DNA from 3 places in the Ruminococcus sp. B05 genome. Region 1 is predicted to be linked to each of the others. Evidence: a T-box and tRNA genes for the amino acid it is inferred to sense, from the RefSeq annotation. Region 1 holds a T-box; the other regions hold tRNA genes.
What was found. A T-box is a leader RNA that pairs with one kind of tRNA and senses whether it is charged. The one in region 1 lies ahead of leuS (leucine--tRNA ligase), so its partner is inferred to be a tRNA-Leu.
Positions count from the first base shown of each region.

Region 2: it has a tRNA-Leu gene. The T-box ahead of leuS (leucine--tRNA ligase) is inferred to sense a tRNA for this amino acid. The anticodon was not compared.
Region 3: it has a tRNA-Leu gene. The T-box ahead of leuS (leucine--tRNA ligase) is inferred to sense a tRNA for this amino acid. The anticodon was not compared.

Region 1 covers NZ_RBZR01000001.1:315,416-320,287, forward strand. Annotated here, with positions in the region: gene D8Q48_RS01245 (CvpA family protein) at 1-473, shown strand, start outside; gene D8Q48_RS01250 (hypothetical protein) at 571-993, opposite strand; glycine riboswitch at 1,161-1,266, shown strand; gene D8Q48_RS01255 (alanine/glycine:cation symporter family protein) at 1,269-2,672, shown strand; T-box leader at 2,724-2,959, shown strand; gene leuS (leucine--tRNA ligase) at 3,008-4,872, shown strand, end outside.
Region 2 covers NZ_RBZR01000001.1:504,644-509,515, reverse strand. Annotated here, with positions in the region: gene infC (translation initiation factor IF-3) at 1-45, shown strand, start outside; gene rpmI (50S ribosomal protein L35) at 85-282, shown strand; gene rplT (50S ribosomal protein L20) at 313-669, shown strand; gene D8Q48_RS02140 (helix-turn-helix transcriptional regulator) at 721-1,056, opposite strand; gene D8Q48_RS02135 (helix-turn-helix transcriptional regulator) at 1,224-1,436, shown strand; gene D8Q48_RS02130 (hypothetical protein) at 1,596-1,874, shown strand; tRNA gene D8Q48_RS02125 (tRNA-Leu) at 1,987-2,071, opposite strand; tRNA gene D8Q48_RS02120 (tRNA-Leu) at 2,117-2,201, opposite strand; gene dnaG (DNA primase) at 2,446-4,230, shown strand; gene rpoD (RNA polymerase sigma factor RpoD) at 4,287-4,872, shown strand, end outside.
Region 3 covers NZ_RBZR01000024.1:17,326-22,197, forward strand. Annotated here, with positions in the region: gene D8Q48_RS14000 (substrate-binding domain-containing protein) at 1-472, shown strand, start outside; gene D8Q48_RS14005 (NAD-dependent protein deacylase) at 535-1,263, opposite strand; gene D8Q48_RS14010 (HD domain-containing protein) at 1,319-1,906, opposite strand; gene D8Q48_RS14015 (DUF6465 family protein) at 2,223-2,792, opposite strand; tRNA gene D8Q48_RS14020 (tRNA-Leu) at 3,031-3,114, shown strand; gene D8Q48_RS14025 (alpha-galactosidase) at 3,231-4,872, opposite strand, start outside.

The DNA of each region.
Region 1 (4,872 bases):
ATTCGGCAATGTCTTCTGCTGAAGGCCAGGTACAGAATCTGAAATATAAGGCTACATTTCCGTTGCTTTTAAATATTTCCAGCGAGCCGACATATTTTATTGCTTTAAAGGATGATGCCGGACTTGTGAAAAAATATGCGATGGTTAATGTTCAAAAATACCAAATTGTTGCAATAGGCGATACGGTAAGTGCCTGTGAAGATGCATATGTTCAATTAATGTATGAAAATGGTATTAAAGTTAAAGATGAAAACGTTAAAGAAACAGAATCTATTTCGGGAAAAATAACAAAAATTGTGCAAGGTGTAGTGGATGGAAATTCTCATTACTATATGATGTTAGAAAAATCAGATGAGATTTTTGATATTTCAGTTATAGATTATATTGATGTGATTAAATACAATGTTGGAGATGAAATTACATTAGAATATCAGGAAGGAAAACAAACAAATACCGTAATTAATATTAAATAAAAATAACAATGAAAAATCCTGCAAGAAAAATTCTTGCAGGATTTTTTTGACCGATTAGCTGGTCATGATAAATTGTAATTCATTCTATCCGAAAGGATTAACATAAAACCTTATATGCCGGATCATCAATATTAGGAATATCTTCTTTGGATGCACTGACACTTACAAAGAACTCGATATTGTTCGTAGCAGAAATTTTATCCAGTTTCTGAAGAAAATCTGGAAGGCTGTTGAGCGTGATATCTGCCTGTTTTAATGCTCCATCGATGAAGATCGTATCAATATCATGATTACCTGCAACCATACCATATAAGAATCCAACCAATTCTTCTAATGTCTCGATATCTTTGTAATCATCCATACAAATTGCACGAACATTAAAGTCTACACTGTATGTATCTCTGTGACTTTTTTTGATTAATACAACGTTACCGTTAGAAGTTTTAACCTTCTCATTCGCAAGTTCAATGATTTGCTGTGTTTTTCCGCTACCTTTCGGACCTGTGATTAAATTTACCATGGCAATTCTCTCCTTTATGTAGAAAAATTTTTGAGTATTAATCTGCTCAAATCTCTTATAACTATTATACACCAAAGGGGTATTATGAACAACAAAAAAACATAAAAGTTCAAAAAAATCTTGAAATATTTATCGGCGAGTGGTATTCTTGTCTACAGTGCTATAAGGCACTAAACTCAGGAGAGTCTCTTCAAAAAATCTAAAGGAAGAGCGCCGAAGGTGTACGCAGCAATTTGCTGTTAATCTCTCAGGCAAAAGGATGGAGGAATATAAACATGTTTGAGCAAATCAACAACTTTATCACATGGTTTGATGGGGTCGTATGGGGACTTCCATTGATCATTCTAATCCTGATTACAGGATTTCTTTTAACAGTTCGATTAGGGCTATTGCAGGTAAGACATCTTGGAAAAGCCTTAAAATTCATGGTGAAAAATGAAGATGACGGACATGGGGAAGTAACAAGTTTTGGAGCTTTGTGTACTGCATTGTCAGCAACTATTGGAACCGGTAATATTGTCGGTGTAGCAACAGCAATTGCAGCCGGAGGACCCGGAGCATTGTTTTGGATGGTAGTTGCAGCCTTTTTTGGAATGGCTACAAAGTATGCAGAAGGCCTGCTGGCTATTAAATATCGTACGATAGATGAAAATGGTCATGTCCTGGGTGGACCATTTTACTATATCGAAAATGGTATGGGAAAACAGTGGAGATGGCTAGGTAAGATATTTGCCTTTTTCGGAGCAGGTGTTGGATTATTCGGAATTGGAACTTTTACACAGGTAAATGGTATTGCATCCGCAATTAAGAATTTCTTTGACCCGGATATGCTTCATACAGTCAATTTGTTTGGTGGAACATATTCTTGGGCAACAGTTATTTCATGCCTTGTGCTTACAGTTTGTGTAGGTTTGGTTGTAATCGGAGGAATCCAGCGTATTTCAAAAGTTTCACAGATTGTTGTTCCATTTATGGCAGTATTATATGTGGCACTCGCTTTGATTATTATGGTTACACACATTACAGCTATTCCGGGTGCAATCGTGACAATAGTAAAATCAGCATTTACAGGAAGTGCACTTGCAGGTGGAGTAATGGGTACAATGGTTGTAGCAATGCAGAAAGGTATCGCAAGAGGTATCTTTTCAAATGAATCAGGTCTTGGTAGTGCACCAATCGCAGCAGCTGCAGCACAAACAAAAGAACCTGTACGTCAGGGACTTGTTTCCATGACAGGAACATTTATTGATACAATTGTAATTTGTACAATGACAGGTCTTTCTATTGTAATAACAGGAACTTGGAATACAGGTCTTGAAGGTGTCGAGATTACAACAGCTGCATTCCAGCAGGGCTTACCATTTCCACCTATATTTGCATCCTTTGCATTAATGCTTTGTCTTGTATTTTTTGCATTTACAACAATTCTAGGATGGGACTATTACGGTGAAAGATGTTTGGAATATTTGTTTAACCGTAACCAAAAAGCAGTAAAGACTTATCGCTGGTTATATATTTTATGTGTATTTTTTGGACCATATATGACAGTTGCAGCAGTATGGAATATCGCAGATATTTTCAATGCATTAATGGCATTTCCAAACTTAATTGCACTTTTAACATTAAGTGGAGTTGTTGTGAAGGAAACAAAAGACTATTTCAATCGAATGAATGCCTAGATAAATGACTTGACTTCTATATAAATAGTTCTTATAATAAAGAAGAATATTGTAAAAACGAAGATAAGAATTAGTAGAAGAAGAAAGTCTTACAGAGAACTGCCGGTTGGTGCAAGGCAGAAGATGGAATTCTTTGAACTCATCTTGGAGTTCTTCTGTTGAATCATGTAGTAGACAGAAGCGGGCATTCCCGTTATAGAATATAATGAGTGCATCCGACATGACATTATAGAGAGTGTTGGATGAATAAGAGTGGTACCACGGAAGTAAGCCTTTTCGTCTCTTGATAATGGAGATGAAAAGGCTTTTATTTTATATGAAAGGTAGGAATAATAATGTCACAGAAAATTGTGTATAATCACAAAGCCGTTGAGAAAAAATGGCGTGAAAAATGGGAAGAAAATCCGGTAAATCCTAGAATGGATGATAACGGAAATAAAAAGCAAAAATATTACTGTCTGGATATGTTCCCATATCCATCTGGAAATGGTCTTCATGTAGGACATTGGAGAGGATATGTAATCTCTGATGTATGGAGCCGTTATAAATTGCAGCAGGGATATTATATCGTTCATCCAATGGGATGGGATGCATTTGGTCTTCCGGCAGAAAATTATGCAATTAAAATGGGAACTCACCCTGCAATATCAACAGAAGCAAATATTACAAATATCAAACGTCAGATCAATGAAATTGCTGCATTGTATGATTGGGATATGGAAGTAAATACAACAGATCCTAATTTCTACAAATGGACACAGTGGATTTTTGTTCAGATGTTCAAAAAAGGGTTGGCTTATGAGAAGGAATTTCCAATCAACTGGTGTCCTTCATGTAAAACAGGTTTAGCAAATGAAGAAGTTGTTAATGGAAAGTGTGAGCGTTGTGGAGCAGAGGTAACGAAGAAAAATCTGCGTCAGTGGATGCTGAAGATTACAGCTTATGCAGATCGTCTTCTGAATGATCTTGATAAACTCGATTGGCCTGAAAAAGTAAAGAAGATGCAGGCTGACTGGATTGGAAAATCTTACGGAGCAGAAGTTGATTTTCCAATTGATGGAAGAGACGAGAAAATTACTGTTTATACAACAAGACCAGATACTCTCTACGGAGCAACATTTATGGTACTTGCCCCAGAACATGAATTAGCTGCATCATTAGCTACATCTGAAACAAAAGAAGCAGTAGAGAAATACATTTATGACTCTTCTATGAAATCAAATGTAGATCGTATGCAGGACAAAGAAAAAACCGGAGTATTTACAGGAAGCTATGCAATTAATCCATTAAATGGAGCAAAGACACCAATCTGGTTGTCAGATTATGTTCTTGCAGATTATGGTACTGGTGCAATTATGTGCGTACCTGCACATGATGATCGTGATTTTGCATTTGCTACAAAATTTGGTATTCCAATTGTTCAGGTTATTGCAAAAGACGGACAAGAAATTGAAAATATGACAGAGGCATATACAGAGGCTGTCGGAACAATGATCAACTCTGGAGAATGGAATGGCATGGAATCAGCTGTGCTGAAAAAAGAAGCCCCACATATCATTGAAGAGCGCGGTATCGGACGAGCTACTGAAAACTTCAAATTACGTGACTGGGTATTCTCACGTCAGCGCTACTGGGGAGAACCTATTCCAATCATCCACTGTCCAAAATGTGGTAACGTTCCAGTTCCAGAAGAAGAACTTCCACTTCGTTTGCCAGATGTAGAATCTTATGAACCTACAGGAACAGGTGAATCACCACTGGCAGCCATTGATGAGTGGGTAAACTGTAAGTGTCCTGTATGTGGCGCAGATTCAAAACGTGAAACAAATACTATGCCTCAGTGGGCAGGTTCGTCATGGTATTTCCTTCGTTATGTAGATAATCATAACGATAAAGAACTGGTTTCAAGAGAAAAAGCGGATGAAATGCTTCCGGTAGATATGTATATTGGAGGAGTAGAGCATGCTGTATTACACTTGTTATACTCTAGATTCTATACAAAATTCTTAAATGATATCGGAGTCGTTGATTTTGATGAACCTTTCCATAAATTATTTAACCAGGGAATGATCACAGGTAAGAATGGAATCAAAATGAGTAAATCAAAAGGTAATGTCGTATCACCGGATGATCTTGTGCGTGACTATGGATGTGACTCATTAAGAATGTATGAACTGTTTGTAGGACCACCTGAGTTAGA
Region 2 (4,872 bases), 190 kb from region 1:
ATGGAAGGTCGGAACATGAGCATGGTTTTAACTATAAAACGTTAAAAATAAAAAACAGAAGCAACGATAAAGGAGGAAATCATCATGCCAAAAATTAAAACAAATAGAGCGGCAGCAAAACGTTTCAAAGCAACAGGAACAGGAAAACTGAAAAGAAATAAAGCTTACAAGAGCCATATCTTAACAAAGAAGACAACTAAGAGAAAAAGAAATCTTAGAAAGTCTACAATCACAGATGCAACAAACGTAAAGAACATGAAGAAAGTTTTACCATATCTGTAAGATTTGAAAGTATTGAAGGAGGATTAAGAAATGGCACGTATTAAAGGCGGAATGAACGCAAAAAAGAAACACAATAGAACATTAAAACTTGCTAAAGGATATAGAGGAGCACGTTCAAAACAGTACAGAGTTGCAAAACAGTCTGTAATGAGAGCTCTTACATCTGCATACGCAGGAAGAAAACAGCGCAAACGTCAGATGAGACAGCTGTGGATCGCTCGTATCAATGCAGCAGCAAGAATGAATGGTCTTTCATACAGCAAATTTATGTATGGACTGAAACTTGCAGGTGTTGAGATGAACAGAAAAATGCTTGCTGAGCTTGCAGTAAACGATAAAGAAGGATTTGCAACACTTGCAGAAGTTGCTAAATCTAAACTTGCTTAATTTTAACCAGAATAAAAAAGAAAGGGTTCGATTTTCGATCCCTTTCTTTTTTTATTCTGGTTTTGATAATTGCTCTACAAGCTGAAAGATAAGAGTTTGATTGCTTTTGTCTAAACGTTCATATGCACGACATAATTGATAATTTCGCTCCGACATCTGCTTGTATTCCAGTTGATATTCCATGGTGTGACGGGCATCTGAATAACAAAGTATGTAGTCAATAGATACATCAAAAAATTTTGACAGATCAATTAAAATATCTGCTGGGAGAGAAGATGTTCCGTTTTCTATCCGGCTGATAGTTTGTTGAGAAACATTTAGCTTTGCAGCCAATTCTTCTTGAAGTATATTTCGTTCTTTTCGAAGTTCTTTTACACGATTCTGCACAATTTTACACTCCTTCATGTTATACTATCTATTTTATCCAATATTTTCCATTGTGCTATCCGATATAAGAGTATAAACATACTCATAGTTAATGTATAAAGAACAAATATAGGATTAATATACTACGAATCAAGAAACAAATGTTAAAATACAAACGGGTGATGAAAATGTTAAATAATACAATTGGAAAGAATATAAGACGAGTACGTGAAATAAATGATATGAACCAGGAAGAAGTTGCGGCACAATTGAATATTCGCCGGCAGACGTTATCTGCATACGAGACGGGCCGTTCTGTTCCTAATATTTATATTTTGCTGGAACTTGCATCGTTTTTTAGAGTATCAATTGAAGATTTGACAAGAAATGTAAAGTTATAGGTTGTCGGTTATTATGATATGATGTCAGTCTTGTAATGCATATAGAAAATGATGTATAATATAAAAGAGTTTAGTTTATTTAGTATCCGTAGAAAAAGATATGATTGTTTGTGGATACAAAATTTATAAGTTCAAGACAGATGAGGAGGCCGAAATAAGATGGAAGAAGTGACATGGTTTTTTGAAGATGAAGATGGCAAATGTGTGGCAAGTGTGCAATTGGGAATTGATGATATGAGATACGCTGTTCAATATTTGAAAAATGATGTAGAGAATGGAAGATATATACTTGGATATACAAAGGCTGATGGTAAAAGAAGAGTTTTTAAAGGTTCTCGACAAATTGTGAATCATATGTCTGATGACAAAAAAGAAATAATTCCGAATGAAGTAGTAGAAACAGAAGTGGAAAACATGAATAATAAAATAGTTGAATGAAAAAATGAGCAGAGAAAAAACTCTGCCCCTTTTTTTGCCCCTTTTTGCTAAATTGAGTAATAAAAAATCCCGAAAACACTGCAATTATCAGCATTTTTCGGGATAAGTTAAATGCGGAAGATGGGACTTGAACCCACACAAGCGCAATGCTTACAAGATCCTTAGTCTTGCTCGTCTGCCAGTTCCGACACTTCCGCATATGGTAAATAAGTACATGTAAAACAAATAATCTATGAAATAGATGCGGAAGATGGGACTTGAACCCACACGATCGCATTGATCACAAGATCCTTAGTCTTGCTCGTCTGCCAGTTCCGACACTTCCGCTTGTTTTGTTTTCGTAGCTGTACTCACGCCACGAATAGTATAATACAATGAGTTGAGAAGAATGTCAACACATTTTTTGATTTTTTTAAATTTTTTGAAAAATTTTTGAAATTACAAAAATAAGGAAATGTTCAATTGCTAATGAATATAATAATACTGTGGGAAAATAAAAAATAAAAAAATAAAGGAAATTTGAAAGTTTTGTCGAATATAATATTATGGAGAGTATACAAAGGAGGAGATCATGTATTATTCGGAAGAGCTAATAGAAGAAATCAGAATGAAAAACGATATAGTAGATGTCATTTCCAATTATGTACGACTTCAGAAGAAAGGAAGTTCTTATTTTGGACTTTGCCCGTTTCACAATGAAAAGTCCCCGTCTTTTTCTGTAAGCAGAGACAAGCAGATGTATTATTGCTTTGGTTGTGGGGCTGGCGGGACAGTATTTACATTTCTTATGGAATATGAGAATTATTCTTTCCTTGAAGCTGTTCAATATCTTGCAGAGCGTGTAGGAGTAGAACTGCCTAAAGAGGAATATTCAAAAGAAGCAAAGGAACGAGCTGATTTGAAAGCAACTTTGTTGGAAATCAATAAGATTGCTGCACAATATTATTATGTTCAGTTAAAATCTGAACGAGGTGCAGTTGCTTATGATTATTTGACGGATAGAGGACTTTCAAAAGAGACCATAAAATCTTTTGGGCTTGGATTTGCAACAAAGTATAGTAATGATCTGTACAATTATCTTAAACGTAAAGGCTATAGTGAAGAATTGATCCGCCAGGCAGGGCTGATTAATATTGATGAAAAAAATGGAGTTTATGATAAGTTTTGGAATCGTGTTATGTTTCCAATCATGGATGCAAATAGTCGAGTAATTGGATTTGGTGGCCGGGTTATGGGAGATGCAAAGCCAAAATATTTAAATTCCCCAGAAACAGCTGTTTTTGATAAAAGCAGAAATTTGTATGGATTGAACCGAGCACGTACATCGAGAAAATCATATTTCCTTGTTTGTGAAGGTTATATGGATGTTATTTCACTTCATCAGGCAGGATTTACGAATGCAGTTGCGTCTTTAGGAACTGCGTTGACATCAGGACATGCTTCATTGATCAAACGATATGTAAGTGAAGTATATCTTACATATGATAGCGATGATGCCGGTACGCGCGCTGCACTTCGGGCAGTACCGATTATGAGAGAAGCTGGGATTGCAGCAAAAGTTATCCGAATGGATCCATATAAGGATCCAGATGAATTTATTAAAAATTTAGGTGCAGAGGAGTTTGAAAAAAGGATTGAAAATGCCAGGAACGGCTTTATGTTCAGTTTGGAAATATTGTCAAAAAATTATGATATGGAATCTCCAGAAGAAAAAACAGCCTTTTTTCAGGAAACAGCAAAACGCTTAATAGAGTTTGAGGATGAGCTGGAGCGTAATAACTATATAGAAGCTGTTGCAAAAGTATATCGTGTAAATCCAGACAGTCTTCAAAAACTTGTCACAAAGACGGCAATTAAAGAAGGTTTGGCAAGTCCTACGAAGCGACCTAAAAATTTGAATCAAAATAAAGATTCAGTATTAAAAAAGGAAGACGGGAATAAGAGAGCACAGAAGATTTTGCTTACATGGTTGATTGACCAGCCTAAGTTGTTCCAGATAATTGAGGAGTATGTTACTCCGGAGGATTTTACAGAAACAATTTATCAAAAAGTAGCCGAATTATTATATGAGCAATATCATTTAGGAGAATTAAATCCGGCAAGGATATTGAATCATTTTACGGAAGAGGAAGAACATAGGGAAGTGGCGGCATTGTTTAATACTCGTATACGGGAGTTAACTACCGAGGAAGAAAAAGATCGTGCCATAAAAGAAACAATAATAAAAGTTAAGAATAACAGTATTGATCATCAAACAATGAATTTAAATCCAACAGATATGGTTGGATTACAGCGACTTATGGAGTCGAAGAGAAAGCTTCAGAACATTGGAAAGTTGCATATTTCTCTAGATTAAGGATAAAATAAAACAAGATATCTGTATGACGATGCAGATAGAGGAAGGAAGGACACATGGAAGATATTACACAGAAATTTTTAGAGCGCCTGAAAGAATTGGTTGCCCTAGGCAAGAAAAAGAAAAGTATTCTTGAAATTCAAGAAATCAATGATTTTTTCCGTGATATGGATTTGTCAACGGAACAAATGGAAAAGGTTTTTGAATATCTTGAAGCGAACAACATTGACGTATTACGTATTAATTCGGATGATGACGATGATGTGGATTTGGATGCGATCATGTCGGATGAAGAAGATGTAGATGTCGAGAATATTGATCTTTCAGTTCCGGATGGAGTTAGTGTAGAGGATCCTGTTCGTATGTATTTAAAGGAAATCGGTAAAGTACCGCTCTTAAGTGCTGAACGAGAGATTGAGCTGGCACAGCGCATGGAAGAAGGCGATGAAGAAGCCAAAAAAGAGCTTGCTGAGGCGAACCTTCGTCTGGTTGTCAGCATTGCAAAGAGATATGTAGGACGAGGAATGTTATTTTTAGATTTGATCCAGGAAGGTAATCTTGGTTTGATCAAAGCGGTTGAAAAATTTGATTACCACAAAGGTTATAAATTCAGTACTTATGCTACATGGTGGATTCGTCAGG
Region 3 (4,872 bases), on a different contig from region 1:
GAATAAATCCGCCCCGGCTTATGACCGAATCCGGGCCTTTCAGGCTACTTGCGAAGAATATCATGTTCCGTATGATATAGATCTTAGTGTAGAAGGTGATTCTTATCATGAGATTTTAAACGTAATCCGAGAGATTTTCAATAAAATAGAAGCAAAATACCCCAATCAAAAAAAAGGTATCTTTCTTGCGAATGATACCTATGCTAATATGTTTCTTAATTTAATTTTCCAAAAATATGGAACATTTCCTTCTACTTATGAGATTGTTGGATTTGACAACTCTCCGATTGCCAGCGAGGCAATCCTTCCGATCACAACCATCGGCCAGCAGATTGATGTGATTGCAAAGACTGCCATGGATCTTCTTGTCCAACAGATGGAAGAGCAGAAAAAGCGTGTTCCCAAACCATTAGGTGAACCTGTTCATAAACAAATTGCCCCTGTATTAATTCGCCGTAATACAACAAAATAATTTATTTTTCATGATTGAGAACGTTGCAAATTTAACTGCTTTTAATATCACATGCAAATAGCTCAAACAAAAATTTTCTCCATCACTTCTCCAATTGGGGCTGAAATCGTCAAATTCGACCGCACAGCCCTTCCGGTCTCCGATTTATTGATCACTGCCAAATATTTTCCATTGAAGTAATCAATAAATCCGGCCGCCGGATATACGACCAATGAAGTGCCTCCAATGATCAACATATCTGCCTGGCTGATTGCATTTACAGCACCTTGGATCGTTGCAGAATCCAATCCTTCTTCATAAAGAACAACATCTGGTTTAATAATCCCTCCACATTTTTTACATCTTGGTATTCCATCAGAACTTTTCACATATTCCGCATCATAAAATTCATGACAATCCATGCAATAATTTCTCATAATACTTCCATGTAATTCATATACCGTTTTGCTCCCTGCCGCCTGATGCAGCCCGTCGATATTCTGTGTTACAACTGCCTTCAGCTTTCCTGCTGCTTCCAACTCTGCAAGCTTTCTATGTGCCGCATTCGGCTTCGCATCCAGCATCATCATTTTCTCTTTATAGAATTCGTAAAAAGCTTCTGTATGCTGTATAAAAAAAGAATGACTCACTACTTGTTCCGGTGAATATTTATAAGACTGATGATAAATACCATCCGCACTTCTAAAATCCGGGATTCCACTCTCCGTCGATACTCCTGCGCCTCCAAAAAAGACAATATTCTGACTTTCATCTATCATCTTCTGTAACTGTTCTATTTCTTTCTCATACATCACATATCACCCCTTGTATTAATCTCCTGCACGTCTATAAAGTGCCCAACTTACATTACTCATCCAAAACATGACCTGCCTGAATGTGCTTATCTATTTTATCTTGCATACACTTCCAGATAGTCGCAGATGTTTCTTCTACTTTTTCATTTCTTTTATAAATTTGTGATTTCTTCACTTGATGCTCTGTCCAACTAATTCCACCAGCGGCATCATTTAACAATAATGGCTGGAAATTATCAAGCAAATGTGCATACTTCGCCTCTGCTGTCTCGTACGCTTCAAATTCTTCCCACAAGGCTTTCAAATACATTCCTTGATCTTCCGGTAACATTCCGAAAATATGTTCAGCTGCCTTTCTTTCTCGCTCATCCTTTGTTTTTGCACCTTCCTCATCATATGCATAGGTATCACCGGCATCAATCTCCACCAGATCATGGATCAGTACCATTAACATTACTTTTGATACTTCAACCGGTTCCTCTGCGTATTCCTGAAGCAGGTATGCCATCAATGCGATATGCCAGGAATGCTCTGCATCATTCTCCTTGCGTGATGCATCTGAAAGCGGTGTCTGACGTATAATCTTTTTTACTTTATCAATTTCCAGAATGAACTGGAGCTGTTGTTCTAAGCGATTCATTTTATAGTCCTCCATTACTTTTCTATTCAAGTCGAACGTCCGTGAGACTTGGCGCGTGATTCTGGTCAGCAAAGCTGACATATTCCTATCAGAATCACTGCGCATCCTCGCGGAGCGTTTATCTCAGTCGGAGATTGGACTCCCACTGAGACAAATTTATTATTACTCACCACCTGAAGAGGTGGGAGTCTTCTCGACTGAGATAACTCTATCTTACTCCTTTTGTCGTATGCATGGCAACTTAAAAAGGAGAAATGATATCCTGTCAATATCACTTCTCCTTTTATGTATGTTCTTACACTTTTCTTATTTAATCTTACAGTTCAACTCTACCTGTTGTATCTCCGTTGATTACATAGTAAGCTGCTGAATCTTCTGGTTTTAAGTAAATCTTAACGTCTTTCAAATCGCCAACTTTATTCTTAAGAACTTTTGTCCAAACGTCTTTTACTTTCTGGAAGATTTCTTTTTCTGTATATTCTTTTCCTGCGAACTGAAGGAACATCTCTGTTTTTACTTCAGCTTTCTTTGCTGTTGTCTTCTTTGCAGGTGCTTTCTTTGCTGCTGTTTTCTTTGCAGGTGCTTTCTCTTCTTTTGCCGGTGCATCTACAAGAACTGCTGCTTTTGTCTCAATTCCTTTTGTTGTATCTTTCTGAGTTGAGATTGCCTTTGGAGCTGGTTTTGCTTCTACCTTCTTAGGTTCTACTTTTTTAGTCTCAACTTTTTTAACTTCTTCTTTTACTGTCTCTGTTGTCTTTGTTTCTTTTATAGAAGATGTTGCTGCCTCTGCTGTTGCCTCTGCTGCTGTCTCATTCTTTAACGCTGTCTGTTCTGCTGTCTTTAACGCTTTAGCTGCTTTTTGCTCTTTTAATGTTTTTCTTGCCATTACTTGTTCCCTCCTAATAAATATTCAAGTATTCTGACTCGATTTCATTTTTTGCTACAAGTGTTATTGTACCTCATTTTATTAAAAAGGTCAAAAAAATAACAATAATTTTTACATTCCTACTTTTTTTCTAAATTTTCTGATTTTTTATATTATTTGAACAAATTAACTTTTTTTATTTTTTTAGAGTTTTAGGGTTTACAAACTATCCAATTATTGATATACTATCACTTGTCGAGCGGAAGTGGCGGAATGGCAGACGCGCTAGATTCAGGTTCTAGTGGGAGTTTATCCTGTGAGAGTTCAAGTCTCTTCTTCCGCACTAGGCAGAAACCCATGTGAATGCATGGGTTTTTTATTTTGCAGAACCAGACAGGGACGGGGATTTCCGGCTTTTTTTCTACGAAAAAAGCCGGAAATCCCCGTCCCTGTCTGGTTCTATATGTTTTTTTCTCTTAAAATATAAATCCTTGATTCAAAATCCGTACAAGGTATCGCATTCCCTGGAACTTGACCTGCTGTAACATCCGTTGTAATAAGACCAAGATTCATCAATTCATCCCCATAATGCTCCGTCTTTGCTAATATATTATCATAGAGCTTATTAGGATCAAGCCCCTGAAGCTTAATTCTGCTATATGGTTGATTTACTCCATTCAACACTCGATAATATCCTACAAGTGCTGTCGTTTTCTCTTCATTAACTACCATCCAAATGGTTTCATTTCCCTCAAATGGACTTTTCAATCTGTAAAATGTTCCAAATTGTATCAACTGACGATACTTTTTCATAAATAAAATTTGTGCCTTTACCTCTTCAATTTCAGTATCAGATAATTTATTCAAATCCAACTCGTAACCAAATGTTCCAAAATAGGCCACATTTGCTCTTGTATGTAACGGTGTATTTCGAAACACCTGATGATTTGGTATTACAGACACATGACTTCCCATGCTGCTGATTGGATAACACATCGATGTTCCATATTGGATTTTCAATCTTTCAATAGCATCAGAATCATCGCTTGTCCATCCTTGTGGTGCATAATAAAGCATTCCCGGATCAAATCGTCCTCCTCCGCTTGCACAAGACTCAAATAAGATTTTCGGAAATTCCGATGTCAATCTTTCATACAAATCATACACTCCAAGTATATAACGATGGAATATTTCTCCCTGTCGTCCTGCTGGATAAGCAATGCTATAACACTCTGTAATGCTTCTGTTCATATCCCATTTTATGTATGAGATCTTTGCATTCGAAAGAATCTTTGAAATCATTGTATAGATGTAATCAACAATCTCTTTTCTTGAAAAATCTAATACATATTGATTACGTCCATGTGAACTCGTTCTTCCCGGTGTTTGTAAGATCCAATCTGGATGTTGACGATATAGGTCTGAATCCTTATTTACCATTTCTGGTTCAATCCATAAACCAAATTGCATACCAAGATTTTCTATGCGATCTGCCAGACCTTCAATCCCATTCGGAAGCAATTCCTTGTTTACTATCCAGTCTCCCAATCCGGCACTATCATTTCTACGTTCACCAAACCATCCATCATCAAGAACAAATAATTCGATACCGCATTCCTTTGCTTTCTCTGCAATTTTCACCAAACGTTCTTCTGTGAAATCAAAATATGTTGCTTCCCAATTATTGTTCAATATTGGTCTGACGCGATCACGCCAATACCCTCGTGCAAGACGCTTTGCATATAATTTATGAAAATTCTGACTCATCTCATTAAGTCCATTATCCGAGTAAAGCATCACTGCCTCTGGCGTCTGAAAACTTTCTCCTGATTCTAATTTCCAGTCAAATCCATTTGGATTAATTCCTACTGTAACTCGCGTCACATCATGTGTATCTACTTCTGCCTGAATCCTAAAATTACCGCTATAAATGAAACTGAATCCTATTGCTTCTCCCTTAGATTCATCTGTATTTTTTCTTTTAAGAACCATGAACGGATTCTGTTCATGCGAAGAATTTCCACGCATGCTATCAATTGCCGTAATGCCCTGTTCCAAAGTCCTCATCTTCACGTACCGTTCTCTAGCCCATGCACCAGAC